Regions from separate parts of the Clostridium sp. HMP27 genome, predicted to be linked through region 2. Evidence: riboswitches for the same ligand, from Rfam matches in the RefSeq annotation. Region 2 holds a riboswitch; the other holds the start of a gene.
What was found. A riboswitch is a leader RNA that binds a small molecule or an ion and turns the genes downstream of it on or off. The one in region 2 is predicted to bind FMN.
Positions count from the first base shown of each region.

Region 1 (9,385 bases), on a different contig from region 2:
TCAAATTTCTCTTCCTTTTTATCTACAGTTATACATATATTATAATTTAAATTTGTTAAGGATTCTGAAATACTATTTATATTATTCTTTAACAAGTTAATAAATTCCTTTTGAGATTTAATATTGATATCCATATTAGCATTATTGACACTTATAAATGCATCTACTTCTCCCATATTCTTAGTATTAATGGATGCTGCTATTTTTACGCTTTTACTGTCTATCTTTTTGCCCTTTTTTCTTTCATCCTTAATTATTAATTTACATTCATAATTACTATTATCCACATTTACAGGCACATCCATGTAATAATATTGATTAGATACTGAGTTAAACACTTTAAAATCATTTATATGCTGTTTTAAGAACCCGACTATTTTCCCTTCTGATAATATATTTTCTTCTTTAATGTTTTTTATTAGAGAACTTATTGTATTTTTAATTTCCTCGGTTTTCATATCTATATCTTGCTTTACCTTATCAGATAACATTTCTATGGCCTTGTGCTTAAAACTTTCATTTAACTTTTTTTCTATATTTGCATCCTTCTCTATTATTAAATTTTCAGGTTTAGCTTCCATTATATTTTTTTTATTTAAGTTACGGATATCCTCTAATTTAGTATTTTCATCATCATTTTGATTTAATCCTATTTCATTTAATTTTATGTCTTTTTCTGTATTACTTACTAAACTTTTAGGTAAATCTTTGAACTCCTTTGCTACTGGATCACTAAAATCATCTTTTCTTAAACTTAATATACTGCCCTTTGGATGTTCTTGAGATGTATTACTTTCTTTATATACACTACTTTGTTGAGGCATGCTATCTTCCTCAGATATATTACCTTCCCTGACAATATTATAGACAGATGCGCCTTCTTCCTTGAATATCTTATTAAAACTATCTATATTTTCAGAACTTAATTCTATATTATTTTCTATAAAAGTCATAATCTCTTTTGAGTTTAGCTCTGTAAGTTTATTAAAAAACACTTTAAGATTTTCTACTGCACCTTTTCCTTCTGCTGAACTAGGATTTATATTTTTATTTAATAAATACTTATTTATAAATGTATCGATATAATTTTCATCCTTATTGGCATTTTCTTTAAAGCTCTCTATAGATATAATATTTATTATATTTTCTTTAGTAAGAGGTATATTATGTTTTATCATATCCCTTAAAAGTCCATAATTTTCCCTTTTTATATTTAAACATTCATTCTTTAAAAAGTTTTCCAAAGAAGTATCCTCTATGATCTCCCCTTGGCTTTCTTGCCTTACAATTTTAAGCTTAATTTTCCCATCTTCAAAACCTTCAACTTTAAATTTTATTAGTTCTTCTGGGATAAGTTCCAAGGGCTTCTCAAGCTTAGCTGAAAATTGCCATCCGTCTAAAAGTTTTAATAAAATATCTTGCCCTGTTTCTTCTAGAGATACTATTCTTGCTGCAAAAACCTGACCTATTTCAAAAGAAATTTTCCCTTTGATTTTGCTTGAATTTATATTATAATTACTGTTTATATTTAAGATTCCAGCCATAAATCCTACCCCCCTTTTTTATCCTATTATCGATTGACTTATAATAAACCTAAATAACATAAAAAAACAAAATGGCAGCATCTAGATTTTACTAGATTACTACCATTTTAAATTAGTTACTTCGTGCTGCCTTTTTAGCCTCACTGTGAATTAGTGGTGATACGCTCTTATAAATTCCAAGAGTTATAGCTGATACCACAACACCTTTTATAAGGTTAAATGGCACTATGGACCATAATATAAATGTCTTTAAATCCTTTATTGCTGGGTTAACTGCACTTCCCATTTGTACAAAGGCTTCCATCGGAATATGAAGCACCTTTTGATATAGTGGTAAGAATAAATAATAATTTAAAACCCCAGCAACTATAGACATAAATATGCTGCCTACTAATAAGGACATTACAGCCATCTTCTTTGATTTATTATATTTGTACATGTAACCTGCAACAAAAACCATAGCTCCTCCTACTAGGAAGTTAGCTAGTTCTCCAACAAAAGCTGTCTTTGTTCCCATAAGTCCATGTATTATATTTTTGAATAACTCTATAATTACACCTTCTACAGGACCTAATGCAAAAGCTCCTAAAAGTGCAGGTATATCACTTGCATCAATTTTTAAAAACTCTGGGAAAAGTGGTAGTGGCAATTCAATGTACTGAATTAAAAATGCAATAACACTTAATAATGAAATCTTAATAAGCTTGTTCAATTTAAAGTCTCTCATACTTTAACCCTCCTAATTTTATATATCTTCTTTGGGTTAGGTATAATAAAAAATCCCTGATGCTAACAAAATAACATCAGGGCGCAAATAGCTAAAGCCATTATACCTTCTTCCATCCAGACTATACTGTCGGCTTCGGAATTACACCGAATCAGCCTTTCGGCTCGCGGGCTTTACCGCCGGTGGGGACTCACACCCCGCCCTGAAGATAAAAATTAAATTTTTTTATTAATTTTTATTACAATCATATTATATTCTATATAGTCACAATTTTCAACTGGTACTTTTAGAAAATATGAACTAATTCATGTCCTTCATACTTAAAGATATTCTCTTTCTCTTTTCATCCACTTCTAATATCTTTACTTGAACGATATCTCCCACCTTAACTACGTCTAAAGGATGCTTTACAAAGTTATCAGAAAGCTGACTTATATGAACTAATCCATCTTGATGCACTCCTATATCTACAAAGGCACCAAAGTCTGCTACGTTTCTTACTGTTCCCATAAGCATCATTCCTGATTTTAGCTGATTTATATCAATAACTCCAGTCTTAAGTATTGGCTTAGGTAATTCTTCTCTTGGATCTCTTCCTGGTTTTTTAAGTTCCTTTATCATATCAGTTAAAGTAGGTACTCCTATATTTAGCTTTTCTGCTAAAGGTTCTATCCCGATAACTTCTGCTCTTTTGTCTATATCTTGAAGTCTTTTACTCTTTAAGTCATCTTCAGTATAATTAAGAATTTTTAAAAGATTTTTTGCTTCATCATATGATTCTGGATGCACAGAGGTATTGTCTAGTGCTTCCTTACTTTCTAATACCCTTAAAAATCCTGCACATTGTTCAAAAGCCTTAGCCCCAAGTCTTTTTACCTTTAAAAGCTCTTTTCTGCTTTTAAACTTGCCATTTTCCTCTCTATACGCCACTATATTTTGTGCTATTGATGAATTTACTCCTGAAATATAGGATAAAAGTGATGGAGTAGCCACATTTAAATCAACACCTACATTATTAACACAATCTTCTACTGTTCCCTTTAGAGATTCATCTAGCTTTTTAGCAGTTACATCATGCTGATACTGCCCTACCCCTATGGATTTAGGATCTATTTTTACAAGTTCTGCTAGTGGATCTTGAAGTCTTCTTCCTATAGATATAGCTCCTCTTATAGAAACATCTAAATCCGGATATTCCTTAGCTGCAAGTTCTGACGCAGAGTATACTGACGCGCCTGCTTCAGAAACTATTACATAGTACAAATCCTTGCCCCTTTCCTCTTTTACTTCCTTTATAAGTCTTCCTATAACTTCTTCAGACTCCCTGCTTGCAGTACCATTTCCTAGGGATATTACGTCTACATTATGTTTATATACAAGCTCCTTTAAAACCTTTATAGAGCCTTCTACATCATTTTGAGGTGCTGTGGCATAAACTGTAGCCTTTTCTAAAAACTTTCCTGTATCATCTAAAACTGATACTTTACATCCTGTTCTAAATCCAGGGTCATAACCTAAAACTACCTTACCCTTTATAGGAGCTTGCATAAGAAGTGCCTTTAAATTAGCTTTAAATATATTTATTGCTCCTTCTTCTCCCTTGCTTGTAAGATCTGACCTTATTTCTCTTTCTATAGAAGGATATATAAGCCTTTTTAAGGAATCCTCTACACTGTGTTCAAGATATGTATCTGTACTCTTATTTCCTTTTAAAACTCTGCCCTTTAAATACTGTATTATTCTTTCTTGGTCAACTGTTACCTTTACAGATAAAACCTTTTCTTTTTCTCCTCTATTTATTGCAAGTATTCTATGAGAAGGTATATTTCTCACAGCTTCCTTATATTCGTAATACATTTCATAAGGAGTTGGCTCATTACTTTCTCCCTTAGTTTCTATAAAACCTTCTCTAGTTACTAAGTTTCTTATCCACTTTCTATATTCAGCCTCATCAGATATTACTTCACTTATTATATCCTCAGCACCTTGGAGTGCTTCTCCTACTGAATTTACTCCCTTTTCCTCATCTATAAACTCTGATGCATATTCACTTATATCCTCTTTAAATTCTCCACTTAATATAACCTCAGCTAGTGGCTTTAATCCCTTTTCTTCAGCTATAGTTGCACGGGTTCTCTTTTTAGCTTTAAATGGTCTATATATATCCTCAACTTCTGTTAAGGTTTCACACCTTATAACACTTTGTTTAAGCTCTTCTGTAAGCTTTCCCTGTTCTCCTATGATTCTAATAACATCTTCTTTTCTATTTTCTAAATTTGTTAAATAATTAAGTCTTTCATAAAGTTCTCTAAGTACAGTATCGCTTAATCCACCTGTAGCTTCTTTTCTATATCTAGCTATAAAAGGAATCGTGTTTCCTTCATCTAATAACCCTACTACGCTCTTTACTTGACTTAAATTTATATTAAGCTCCTTCGAAAGTCTCTCATGAATATTGCTCATATATACTCCTCCGTTTCTCATTCATCTAACTTATTGGCTAAAATTTTATTAAATATAAGTTTTTTACTAAAGGTATAATACCCATTTAAATTTAATATATTTCTATGGAAATACTTTATTTAATAAGGAGAATTTATGTTTAAGAAATTCCTATATTATTGTACCACATTATTCCTTATTGTTTTCTATTTTAGCTTTAATTTATTCATCAACATAAAGCCCTTTGAAAGCTACAATGTACTTAAAACAATAGAAGCATTATCTTCTGACAAATATAAAGGACGACTTGCAGGAACTCTTGAAAATACAGAGGCCGCTTCTTTTATAAAAGAAAAATTTCAAGAAAATAGTCTTACTCCATTTTACGATAGTTATTATCAGTTTTTTACTACTAACTATCCAAATAAAATAGAGGGAACTCCTACTCTAAGGGTTATAAATACAAAAGGAGATGTAGTAAAAGAGTACTCTTACGGAAATGACTACAAGGAAGACCTGTTAAACTTCAAAGAAAACAAGGTTGTATTTTCAAAAAATGAGGCCTTTTTTAAAGAGGACTTTATTAAAATAGATACCGGAAATATCAATATGGTATTTTATGTTCCTGAAGAAGATACACTTTCTTTTAGAAGTTCTTTTATGTATGATGCTCCTTTGGATATGTATATAATGATTAAATCCTCTACAAAAAAGGATTTAGAAAGATTTCTTGGACTTGGATATATGGTGGAATGTTTTATCCCCTTTGAAGTTAAGCAAGCTTCCATTCCTAATGTAGTTGCGAAAATCAAAGGTAAAAAGCCTAACTACTCTCCTATAGTACTAGGTGCACATTTTGATCACCTAGGCAATGATTTACAAGGTAATTTATATGGCGGCGCACTAGACAACGCTTCTGGAATAGCCTTTATAATTGAAATGAGCAAATATTTAAAATCCCTAGGTGTCCCAGATAAGGATATAGCATTTGTAGGATTTAATGCTGAAGAATTTGGCTGCTTGGGTTCAGCAGAATTTGTTAAAGAGTATAAGCCTATACTTACAAATAGCAAGGTTTTTAACTTTGATATGATTGGAACTAATAATTCAGCTCCTCTTTGTATAATGGGCGGAAAAGAAGATACTGTAAATAATTCCTTTATCAAGTCAGCTGCGGGTACTTGTACTAGAAATAAGATATTCTTTAACTATCTATTTGATGATTCTAGTGACCATTCTTCCTTTAGAAAAGAAAATATAGATGCTATAACTTTTATAGACAATGATACCACAAGGATTCACACTCCTAATGATAAGGCTTCCTTTATAAGCCTGAAAAACATTGATAGATGTTTTAATGTAGTATATAAGGAGGTCATAAAATATGCATTTGGAAATAATCCATTGTATTTTTACTATAAACAAATGCTAATAGCCTCAGCAGGTCTAACACTTATTGGCTTATTTATACTGTCAAAGATTAAAATAAGAGCAAATAATAAAATGTCTAGATAAAAATAATATTTAATCAATAATGGTTAATGTAAAAGGTTACTTTAAGTCACCTTTCTACATTAACCATTATTGATTAGAGACTTTTTAGATATTCATTTATAAACAAATCTATCTCTCCATCCATTACAGCACTTACATTACTGGTTTCAGCTAAAGTTCTATGATCTTTTACTAAACTGTATGGATGAAATACATAGGATCTTATTTGACTTCCCCAACCTATATCCTTAAGTTCTCCAGTTAAATCTTCTATCCGCTCTTTGTGTGCAGCTTCTTTAAGTTCAATAAGCTTTGCCTTAAGCATCTTTAATGCAGTTTCACGATTTGAGTGCTGACTTCTTTCATTTTGACACTGAACTACTATACCTGTAGGTATATGGGTAATTCTAATTGCAGATTCCGTCTTATTTACATGCTGTCCACCAGCTCCCCCAGATCTATAAGTATCTACTTTTAAATCATCAGAATTTATATCTATGTCCTGATTTTCAGTAAGCTCTGGAAGTACTTCAAGAGAAGCAAAGGAGGTTTGTCTCTTACCATTTGCATTAAAGGGTGATATTCTTACAAGTCTGTGTATACCCTTTTCTGCCTTTAAATAGCCGTAAGCAAAGTCACCTATTATATTTAACGTAACCCCTTTAATTCCAGCTTCATCTCCTGGTAAAAAGTCAATTGTCTCTACTTTAAATCCCTTTTTTTCTGCCCATCTTGTATACATTCTAAGAAGCATTTCAGTCCAGTCCTGTGCATCCGTACCTCCAACTCCTGCATGAAGGGTAATAATTGCATTGTTTCTATCATATTCTCCTGAAAGCATCGTTTCTATTCTGAGATTTTCTATTTCCTCATTTAAGTTCGACACTTCTTTTAATATAGCCTTAACTTCAGATTCATCTTCTTCCTCTGTGATTATGTCTATAAATTCTTCGCTATCTTGAGCTCTAGTATTTAAGTCATTGAATCTTCCTATTCTATCCTTAAGAAACTTTTCTTCCTGTGTTATTTGCTGCGCTCTATCCAAATTACCCCAAAAATCTGACTCTTGCATTATATTATGTAGTTCTTCTATTCTCGATTGAAGTCTTGGGAGGTCAAAGTGAACCACCTATTTCCTTTAAAGTGTTCTGCATCTTTACTAAATCTTCTTTCGCTTCTTGTAATTTTATAAGCACCTTAACTTCACCCCTTTATATTTCTTTGATTGTATAACAGAATGGAGAGGTAGTCGCCCCACCTTCTCCATTCAAACAATGCTTATATTAAATTTTAATTACGCTTCTCTTCCACAGCAATTTTTATACTTTTTGCCGCTTCCACATGGACATAAGTCATTTCTTCCGACTTTATGTTCCTTTTTTACAGGTTCCTTTTTTACTCCATCTCCACTTTCATAGTTAGTAGCAGTTTCCTTTGCTACTCTTTCCCTTTCAGGAGCACTTTGAATTTGAACATGGAATAAATATTTTACAGTATCTACTTTAATACCATAAATCATTTCATCAAACATTTCACTTCCTTCAAACTGATAAGCTTGAACTGGATCCTGCTGCTTATATGCTCTAAGTCCCATACCTTGTTTTAAGTGATCCATGTTATCTATATGATCTATCCATTTGGTATCAACAACTCTTAATATTATAACTCTTTCTATTTCTCTCATTTGTTCGGAAGTAAAGTCTTCTTCCTTTTCTACATACATATTTTCAGCTATAGTTAAAAGTTTTTCCTTTATTTCTTCATGAGATAACACAGATAGCTGTTCAACTTTTACATAATCCTTTGGTAAATATATATCTTCAAGATAATCTATAAGCTTTTCTATATCAGACTCAAGCTCATCCTCTACTCCTGAAATATGTGAATCCACTGCAGCATATATGACTTCTCTTATCATTTGCTGAACTTGATCCTTTAAATCCTCACCTTCTAAAACTTCAGAACGCTGTTTATATATTATTTCTCTTTGCTTATTTATAACATCATCATACTGAATAAGAGTTTTTCTAACATCAAAGTTATTTCCTTCTACCTTCTTTTGAGCATTTTCTATAGCTCCGCTAACCATTTTACTTTCTATCGCTTCATCATCACCAAGACCTAATTTCTCAACTATTCCCTTTAGCTTATCAGATCCAAATATTCTCATAAGATCATCTTCTAAGGATACAAAAAATCTTGATTCACCTGGATCTCCTTGACGCCCTGAACGTCCTCTCAACTGATTATCTATTCTTCTAGATTCATGTCTTTCTGTACCTATTATTTTAAGTCCGCCTGCTTCTGTTACTCCTTCACCAAGCTTAATATCAGTACCACGCCCTGCCATATTTGTCGCAATAGTTACCATACCATATTCACCAGCATGAGCTACTATTTCAGCTTCCTTTTCATGATACTTAGCATTAAGGACTTGATGCGGAATCCCCTTCTTCTTTAGCATTTCAGAAATAAGCTCCGACTTCTCGATACTTACGGTACCTACAAGTGTTGGTTGGCCCTTTTTATGAGTTTCTATTATTTCCTCTACTATGGCTTTATATTTACCCTTGGCAGTTTTATAAATCACATCTGGCTGATCTTTTCTTATAACTGGCTTATGAGTTGGCACTACTATAACATCTAATCCATATATTTCCCTAAACTCATTTTCTTCTGTTAACGCTGTACCTGTCATACCGGAAAGCTTTTTAAATATTCTAAAGTAATTTTGGTAAGTTATCGTAGCTAAAGTTTTAGATTCTCTTTCTACTTTAACCCCTTCCTTTGCTTCTATGGCCTGATGAAGACCATCACTATATCTTCTACCTTCCATTACTCTTCCTGTAAACTCATCAACTATCACTACTTCATCATCTTTTACTATATAGTCCTTTTCTTTCTTCATCATATAGTTAGCCTTTAACGCCTGAACTACGTGATGTTGAACTTCCATATTTTCTGGATCTGCATAGTTTTCTAATCTAAAGTATCTTTCAGCCTTCTCTATACCTTCATCGGTAAGTATTACTGAATTTGCCTTTTCATCTGTAGTAAAGTCTTTTTCTTTTACTAATGACTTAGCAAAATAATCTGCCACTTTATAAAACTCCGTGGATTTTTCTCCTTGACCAGAAATTATTAGCGGTGTTCTAGCCTCATCTATAAGTATTGAGTC
Region 1 covers NZ_JMFY01000001.1:118,609-127,993, reverse strand. The annotation lists gene DP68_RS00600 (hypothetical protein) at 1-1,544, opposite strand, end outside; gene DP68_RS00595 (ECF transporter S component) at 1,657-2,271, opposite strand; FMN riboswitch at 2,372-2,485, opposite strand; gene DP68_RS00590 (Tex family protein) at 2,572-4,734, opposite strand; gene DP68_RS00585 (M28 family metallopeptidase) at 4,870-6,228, shown strand; one part of gene prfB (peptide chain release factor 2) at 6,302-7,324, opposite strand; one part of gene prfB (peptide chain release factor 2) at 7,326-7,403, opposite strand; gene secA (preprotein translocase subunit SecA) at 7,502-9,385, opposite strand, start outside.
Region 1: it holds a riboswitch for FMN, as region 2 does, so the genes downstream of both, DP68_RS00595 (ECF transporter S component) here and ribD (bifunctional diaminohydroxyphosphoribosylaminopyrimidine deaminase/5-amino-6-(5-phosphoribosylamino)uracil reductase RibD) in region 2, are expected to answer to the same signal.

Region 2 (9,385 bases):
GTAGTCCTAAGGAATTTAAAGAAGCTACTATACCAGGAGCAATAAATATACCATTATTCACTGATGAAGAAAGAGAAGAAATAGGGACAATTTATGTGAAAGATTCGCAAGATAAGGCAAAGAAGCGTGGAATAGAAATTGTTTCAAAAAAGTTACCCCAAATGTATGAGAGTTATAAGACAATTGATGATGAAAAGAAAAAGACAGCTATATTTTGTGCTAGAGGCGGTATGAGAAGCTCATCTATAGCATCATTGTTTACTGCACTTGGAATGGATATTATTAAAGTTACAAAGGGATATAAAGGTTATAGAGAATATATAAATCATAGCCTTCCTAGGTTATTTGAAGAAATTAAATTTGTTGTATTATATGGAAATACAGGTACAGGTAAGACTCATTTGTTGAGTAAATTAAGGGAAATGGGCTATGATACTTTAGATTTAGAAGCAGCAGCAAATCATAGAGGATCATTACTTGGATCAGTAGGGCTAGGCTCAGGAAATTCTCAGAAGATGTTTGAATCCTTAGTATTTGAAGAGCTATCAAAGAGAAAGACAAACTTAGTGTTTACTGAAGGAGAAAGCAAAAGAATAGATAAGATAGTTATGCCAGAGTATATGTTTAATGCAATCGAAAATGGAACACAAATTAATGTTACAGCTCCATTAGAATATCGTATAAAAAATATAAAAGATGATTATCTAATAAATGAAAGCAGTAAATATGAGATAATAGAAGCTTTAAAAAATATGAATAAATATATATCTGCATCTAGAATAGAAAAGTTTACAGGTAAGATTTTAAAGGATGAATATGATGAGGTAATTAGTGAATTAATGATTACTTATTATGATCCTATGTACAACTTTAAAGATAGAAATTTCTATTGTGAAGTGATCAATACTAACTTAGAGGAATGTTGTATCACTATATTAGATAAGGTGAAGAGATAAATAATTTAGTATTGACATATATAATGTACTGGTTTACAATGAACTTGTAAAACTTAATAAATTATCTTCAGGGCAGGGTGTGAATCCCTACCGGCGGTAAAGCCCGCGAGCCGTAAGGCATGATTCGGTGAAATTCCGAGGCCGACAGTAAAGTCTGGATGAAAGAAGATAGGCAGGTTATACTATAAAGTTACAATTTTTTATAGTATAAATTAATTTAGTGTCTACCAGCTCTGAAACTTATGTTTCAGAGCTTTTGTTTGTTAGATATAAATTAATAAACTTATTTGATTATTAGCCCTGAGTGAAAGCTTAGGGTTTTTTGTTTGTAATAAAATAAAAGACTTTTGAAAATGATGCATAAATAGCGTTAGTAAATCAAAAAATTATATATACTATGCAGAGAAGGTGATATTGTGAATGAAAAGTACATGGAGCTTGCTCTTGAACTTGCTAAAAAAGGTGAGGGAAGAGTAAATCCCAATCCTTTAGTTGGGGCAGTTATAGTAAAGGACAACAAAATAATTGGTGAAGGATATCATGAATATTATGGTGGCCCTCATGCAGAGATAAATGCATTTTCAAGCGTAAAGGAAAATGTTGAAGGAAGTACCATGTATGTGACATTAGAACCATGTTGTCACTATGGGAAAACTCCACCGTGTGTAAATGCAATAATCAAAAATAATATAAAAAAAGTTATAGTAGGGATGCTTGATCCTAACCCAAGGGTTGCAGGAAAAGGGGTAGAAATTCTAAGAGATCATGGTATTGAGGTGATAACAGGAGTTCTAGAGGAAGAGTGCAAAAGCTTAAATGAGATATTTATAAAATATATAGGAACTAAACTTCCTTTTGTAATCATGAAATATGCTATGACATTGGATGGTAAAATAGCAGCTTTTACTGGAGATTCTAAGTGGATAACAGGAGAGGCGGCAAGAGAGGAAGTACATAAGTTAAGAAATAAAGTTTCGGGAATTATGGTTGGAATAGGTACGGTACTTCAAGATAACCCAAGCCTTACTTGTAGAATTCAGGACGGTATGAGTCCAAAGAGAATAATTGTAGATAGTACTTTAAGAATACCTTTAAATTCAAATGTCTTAAACATAAAGGACGAAACTTTAACTATAATTGCAACTACTAAAAAAGCTTCAGAGGATAAGATACAGCTTTTAAAAGATAAAGGAGCAGAAGTTTTAATAGTTGAAGATATGGATGGCAGAGTAAATTTACAAGCCTTGATGAAAAGACTTGGAGAAATGGGTATAGATAGCATACTTTTAGAAGGAGGCAGCACATTGAATTATTCAGCAATAGAGCAGGGAATAGTTGATAAAGTGCAAGCTTATATAGCCTCTAAGATTATTGGAGGGGAAAGTGCCAAAACTCCAATTGGTGGAAAAGGGAAACCATTAATGAGTGAAAGCATAATCCTTCAAAATGTCACATTTAAAACCTTTGATGAAGATATTTTAATTGAAGGATACGTAAAATAAATATTACACAAAGGGGACTAGGAGTTAGGAGGGTAAGTATGTTTACTGGATTAGTTGAGGAAATAGGGATAATACAGGATATTCAAAGAGGAACAAAATCAGCTAGGCTTACTATAAAAGCTAGTAACATATTAGATGAAGTACAACTTGGTGATAGCATAAGTACCAATGGTGTTTGTTTAACTGTTACTGAGTACTCATCATCATCATTTACAGTGGACGTTATGGCTGAAACTTTAAGAAGCAGCAGTCTTGGAAGTCTAAAAAGAGGAAGCTATGTAAACTTAGAAAGAGCATTAAAAGTTAATGGAAGATTTGGGGGACACATAGTAAGCGGCCACATAGATGGGACAGGAATTATTGAGAATTTTGAGAAAGAGGATAATGCATTTTGGATTACCATTAAGGCAAACGAGGACATATTAAGGTATATAGTTCATAAAGGCTCGATTGCAATAGATGGAGTTAGCTTAACTGTAGCCTATGTGGACGAAGGAGTATTTAAAGTGTCCATAATCCCACATACTGGAGAAGAAACTATACTGTTGAAAAAATCACCAGGAGATATAGTGAACTTAGAATGTGACGTGTTAGGAAAATATGTAGAAAAGCTACTAGGTATAAAGTCTAAAGAAGAAAATAATAAAAAATCATCCATAACCTTAGAGTTTCTGAGGGAAAATGGATTTTAAGGAGGATTTAAAGAATGTATAAATTCAATAGTATAGAAGAAGCGATAGAGGATATTAGAGAGGGAAAAATCATAATAGTTATAGATGATGAAGATCGTGAAAATGAAGGTGATCTTCTTATGGCAGCAGAAAAGGTTACGGGAGAGGCTATAAACTTTATGGCCAAATACGGAAGAGGGCTTATATGCATGCCAATGGAAGAAGAAAGATTAAATGAATTAAACATACACCCAATGGTTAAAAATAATACAGATAATCACGAAACAGCTTTTACGGTTTCAATAGATGCAATGGAAACTACTACAGGAATTTCAGCTTATGAAAGAGCTTTAACTATAGAGAAAACTCTAGATCCTAATGCTAAAGCATCAGATTTCAGAAGACCTGGACACATATTTCCATTAGCTTGTAGACAAGGCGGGGTGTTAAAAAGAACAGGTCATACTGAAGCAGCAGTGGACCTTGCAAAACTTGCAGGACTTAAAGGAGCAGGGGTTATTTGTGAAATAATGAATGAAGATGGAACCATGGCAAGAACTCCTGAGCTTATGGAATTTGCAAAGACACATAATTTAAAGATAATCACAATTGCAGATTTAATTGCCTATAGAAGACATAGTGAAAAGCTTATAGAAAGAGTAGTAAAAACTAAAATGCCAACCAAGTATGGCGACTTTGATATATATGGATATATAAATAAATTAAATGGAGAACATCATGTAGCTCTAGTTAAAGGAGATATAAGTGGAGAGGAACCTGTACTTGTCAGGGTTCACTCAGAGTGCTTGACAGGGGATGCACTAGGCTCTAAAAGATGTGATTGTGGAGAGCAGTACGCATCAGCTATGAAAAAAATAGCTGAAGAAGGAAGAGGAATTCTTTTATACATGAGACAAGAAGGTCGTGGAATAGGACTTATAAATAAGTTAAAGGCCTATGCACTTCAAGACCAAGGAATGGATACCGTAGAGGCTAATATAGCTTTAGGATTCCCAGCAGATATGAGAGATTACGGAATAGGTGCACAGATACTTTCTGATTTAGGAGTAACTAAGATAAATCTTATGACAAATAATCCCAAGAAACTTTCAGGGCTTTCAGGATATGGTATTGAAGTATTAGAAAGAGTACCTATCCAAATGAATCATAATGAAAGAAATGAATTTTACTTAAGAACCAAGAAAGAAAAGATGGGTCATATGCTTAATAATCTCTAATTACTAGTTCCTAGTCACTAAATTTTTTTAATAATTAGGTAGCATATATTTAGATATTAGACATTAGGTATTAAAGATATTAGCTGAAACTTAAAGTTGCAGCAAATTGTAACATAAAATAAAAACTAAAAAAAATATAACTGAAAGTTGGAGGATGAAAAAATGAGAACATATGAAGGAAATTTAATTGCTAAAGGATTAAAATTTGGTATAGTTGTAGGAAGATTTAATGAATTTATAGGATCTAAACTTTTGGGAGGAGCAATAGATGCACTTAAAAGACATGGCGCAGAAGAAAATGAAATAGAAATTGCTTGGGTACCAGGAGCTTTTGAAATTCCACTTGCTGCAAATAAGATGGCAAAGTCAAAAAAATATGATGCAGTAATATGTCTAGGAGCAGTTATTAGAGGAAATACACCACATTTTGATTATGTTTCTTCTGAAGTTACTAAGGGAATAGCGCATGTAGGATTACAAACAGAGCTTCCGGTTATATTTGGAGTATTAACTACAGACTCAATTGAGCAAGCAATTGAAAGAGCAGGAACTAAAGCAGGAAATAAGGGCTATGATGCAGCAGTAACTGCAATTGAAATGGCTAATCTTTTAAGAGAAATAGAATAGGCTAGGGATGAATTAAATAACTAAACACTAGTAAATAAGGAAAGATTATAAATGTGTAAATTACATTTGCAATCTTTCCTTATTTTTGAAGTTGGTTCAGCATTATTTTCTTCTTGACATCAAATACTCTGCCGATTAGACTAAATATGATGAATTTTTTACAGTAAAGGAGCAAATTATGAGTATATTAACAGTTAAAAATATAAACCATGGTTTTGGTGATAGAGCTATATTTGAAGATGTGTCTTTTAGATTATTAAAAGGGGAGCATGTTGGACTAATTGGTGCTAATGGAGAAGGTAAATCAACTTTTATGAATATAGTAACAAATAAGCTTATGCCAGATGAAGGCAAGGTTATTTGGTCAAATAATGTTAGAGTTGGATATATGGATCAGCATGCAGCATTAACTAAAGGTCAAAGTATTAGAGATGCTCTAAGAGATGCGTTTAGTTACCTATTTGATTTAGAAAAGGAAATGAATTCTTTATATGAAAAAATGGGTGAGGTGGAACCAGAAGAATTAGAAAAAATGCTTGAGAGAACAGCATTAATTCAAGATTTATTAGATAATAATGGATTTTATACAATAGATGCTAAAGTAGAGGAAGTTGCAAAGGGGTTAGGACTTTTAGATTTAGGATTAGATAGAGATGTAGAAGATTTATCAGGAGGACAAAGAACAAAGATACTGCTTGGAAAGCTTTTACTTCAAAATCCAGATATTCTGCTGTTAGATGAGCCTACTAATTACCTAGATGAAGAACATATAGAATGGCTTAAGAAATATTTAAATAAATATGAAAATGCTTTTATACTAATATCTCACGATATACCATTTTTAAATTCAGTAGTTAACTTAATATATCATGTAGAAGAAAGAAAGCTTACAAGATATGTTGGAGACTATGATGAATTTATGAGATTATATGAAGCAAATAAAAAGAGACTGGAAGCAGCCTTTGAAAAACAACAAAAGGAAATTGAAAGACTTGAAGATTTCGTTGCAAGAAATAAGGCAAATGTTGCCACTGCAAATATGGCTAAATCAAGACAAAAGAAATTAGATAAAATGGAAGTTATAGAGCTAGTAAAAGAAAAACCAAAGCCAGAATTTAATTTTAAAATTGCCAGAACTTCAGGAAAGATGATATTTGAAACTAAAGATTTAGTAATAGGATATGACAGTCCTTTAACTAAACCATTAAATCTTTATATGGAAAGAGGTCAGAAGATAGCCTTAGTTGGAGCTAATGGTCTTGGTAAATCAACACTACTCAAGAGTCTTTTGGGAAAAGTTAAGCCACTATCTGGAGAAGTAGAGCTTGGAGATTATCAGCATATTGGATACTTTGAACAAGAAGATAGATCAGGAAACACAAATACTTGTATAGAAGAAGTATGGAATGAGTTTCCAAGTAAAACTCAGTATGAAATAAGAGCAGCTCTAGCAAAATGTGGATTAACAACTAAGCAGTTAGAATCAAAGATAATGGTTTTATCTGGAGGAGAAGCTGCAAAGGTTAGATTATGTAAGATATTAAATACTGAAACTAATATTTTAATTCTAGACGAACCTACTAATCACTTAGATGTAGATGCAAAGGATGAATTAAAGAGAGCTTTAAAGGAATATAAGGGATCAATTTTGTTAGTATCTCACGAACCAGAATTTTATAGAGATATAGTGACAGAAATATGGAACTGTGAGGATTGGACAACTAAAATAGTATAATTACAGAATTAAAAATATATAATTTCAATGTTAGGGAGTATCATATTAATTTATGGTACTCTTTAATTTTATAAAATAAAAAAATAATATACAGAGAAATATAAAATCGTTCGACATTCTATTCCATATATTTACATATAATGTAAATATTGATATAATATTGGTGTGATAAATTACACAAATAAAATCGTTCTATGTAAAATAACAGCAAAGAGTTTACATATAAGAAAGAATAAAAAGAGCACATCAGTAATGATTGTCAAGGAGGGATATTGTATGAGTATTAAAATCCTAGAGAGATACTTACAAGTATGTAAACAATATGGATTAGAACCAAGTTGGAAAGATTTAAAAAAGTTCAAAGATATTTGCTAATGATATAGACTATGAAAGATGTGGGGTCAGATTACAGTTTCTGACCTTTTGTTATGCGATTTTTTAAATTACAAAAGCTATTTAGAAGTTGATAAATATAAAGAAATTATAGAAGCTTTAATTATTTATGAATGCTTTGCATGACACACAATTATTAATAGTTTGAGTTAATTATGTATGGCTAATTCGTTTTGTAAATGTAACACCGTCTAAAGTGTATATTTGCAGATGAATTTGTCAAAAATTACTACAGTATATAGATGAAATGTATTCTGATTGGGATTTTAAGAGCAGTTTAGAAGGAGATGTAAATATGGGAAAGAGTTTTATAAGCAGTTTTTTAAAAAATATGTTTTCCGATACTTGTGAGGTACAATATTGGGATGGTAGTGTTGAAAAGTATGGTGAAGGTGAAAGTAAGTTTAAGATATTTATAAACCATGAACTATCCAAAAGGGATATTTTAAAAGACCCCTTTTTAACTTTAGGAGAGGCTTACATGAAAAATATAATAGATTTTCAAGGAAATATACAAGAAATAATAGAGTCTGTATATAAAAAAAGGGATAGTTTTTTAAACAAATCACATCTATTTGAAAAGTTGTATAATATAACCTCTCATTCTATCAAAAAGAGCAGAAAAGACATAGAGTATCATTACGATTTAGGAAATGACTTCTATGAATTATGGCTAGATAAAACCATGAGTTACTCCTGCGCATATTTTAAAAATGAAGAAAATACACTATATGAATCGCAGCTTAATAAAATAGATTATATATTAAAAAAGCTTAATTTAATGCCTGGATATACACTACTTGATATAGGATGCGGCTGGGGAGAACTAATAATAACAGCAGCTAAAAAATATGGGGTAAAAGCACTTGGGATAACATTAAGTAATGAACAAGTAAAAAAGGTGGAAGAAAGAATTAAGGAAAATAATTTAGAAGGGCAAGTAGAAGTTAAATTAATGGATTATAGAGAATTGTTAAATACGGAGGAAAGATTTGAAAGAATAGTAAGTGTAGGTATGATAGAGCATGTTGGAAGAAAAAATATTCCCAGATATATTAAAGACATAAATGGTCTTTTGAAACAGGAGGGTATAGCACTCTTACATTGTATTACTGCACAAATTGAAAGTGAGCCTAATCAATGGATTAAGAAATATATATTCCCAGGAGGATATATACCATCTATAAGAGAACTGGTATATAGTATGGGAGAAAATGATTTACATTTAATTGACTTAGAGAGTTTAAGATTACACTATAAGAAAACATTAGAATGTTGGGCAGGTAATTTTGAAAATCAACAAGATAAAATCAAAGAGATGGAAGATGAAACATTTATTAGAATGTGGAGATTATATTTAAATGCCTGTGCAGCTTCATTTCATTATGGTGTAATGGATATTCATCAATTTTTAGTAACAAAAGGTCTTAATAATGGGATTCCTATGGCTAGAGAATATCTTTACAAGTAATTTTAAAGATTTAAAGGTTGCCTTTTGAATAGAATAAGATTGCGATTAGATAGAGCTTATTTTAAATATATGCGAAGCATGGGTCTTCATTTGGTATTGGTTATAATAAAATTATTTGAGCGAATATTTTTCTAATAATATCCGCTCTTTTGATGTGAAAATAATAAGCATCCATAGCAAACTTGCTTTTAGCTTTCTTTTTTACATTTTATAATTGTAAATTTCAATGGAGGTTTATTTTTTATAGTTTTACTAGGTTCATCGATTTCTGAAGATTGCACTAATCCATATTTACCAAACTCCTGCTTTACTGAATTCGAATCATAAAAGAACATTTTCACACCGTCCATTATCTCAAATCGATCTTTACTAAGTTGTGTACCTTTTCCAAACATTGGGGCTTTCTTAGAAATTGCAGTAAAAATCATATATCCATTTGGCTTTAGCTGATTATAACAATCCTTAATTAATTTTGCTCTTTCATGACTATTTAATAAGTGAATAAGTGCATAGCAAAATATACCGTCATAAAGTTTGTCATCAAAAGGCATATCAGTTACTGAACCATGATAGATTTTACTGTCAAGCCCATTCTGTTTTCCTAAATCAATGGCTGTTTGGGATATCTCAATACCTGTTACATTAATTCCGTTGTCAATAAAGGTCTTTGCATTTCTGCCATATCCAATACCTGGAATCAATATATCCTTAACTTTTTTCTCCAAAAAAAGGTCCTTTGTCAAGATTGCAGAGTCTGCAGGCTCCAGTCCCCACATCATTTGTTTTTCTATA
Region 2 covers NZ_JMFY01000018.1:265,891-275,275, reverse strand. The annotation lists gene mnmH (tRNA 2-selenouridine(34) synthase MnmH) at 1-956, shown strand, start outside; FMN riboswitch at 1,016-1,130, shown strand; gene ribD (bifunctional diaminohydroxyphosphoribosylaminopyrimidine deaminase/5-amino-6-(5-phosphoribosylamino)uracil reductase RibD) at 1,373-2,458, shown strand; gene DP68_RS10435 (riboflavin synthase) at 2,497-3,150, shown strand; gene DP68_RS10430 (bifunctional 3,4-dihydroxy-2-butanone-4-phosphate synthase/GTP cyclohydrolase II) at 3,165-4,367, shown strand; gene ribE (6,7-dimethyl-8-ribityllumazine synthase) at 4,530-4,994, shown strand; gene DP68_RS10420 (ABC-F family ATP-binding cassette domain-containing protein) at 5,173-6,729, shown strand; gene DP68_RS10415 (cyclopropane-fatty-acyl-phospholipid synthase family protein) at 7,418-8,593, shown strand; gene DP68_RS10410 (class I SAM-dependent methyltransferase) at 8,782-9,385, opposite strand, start outside.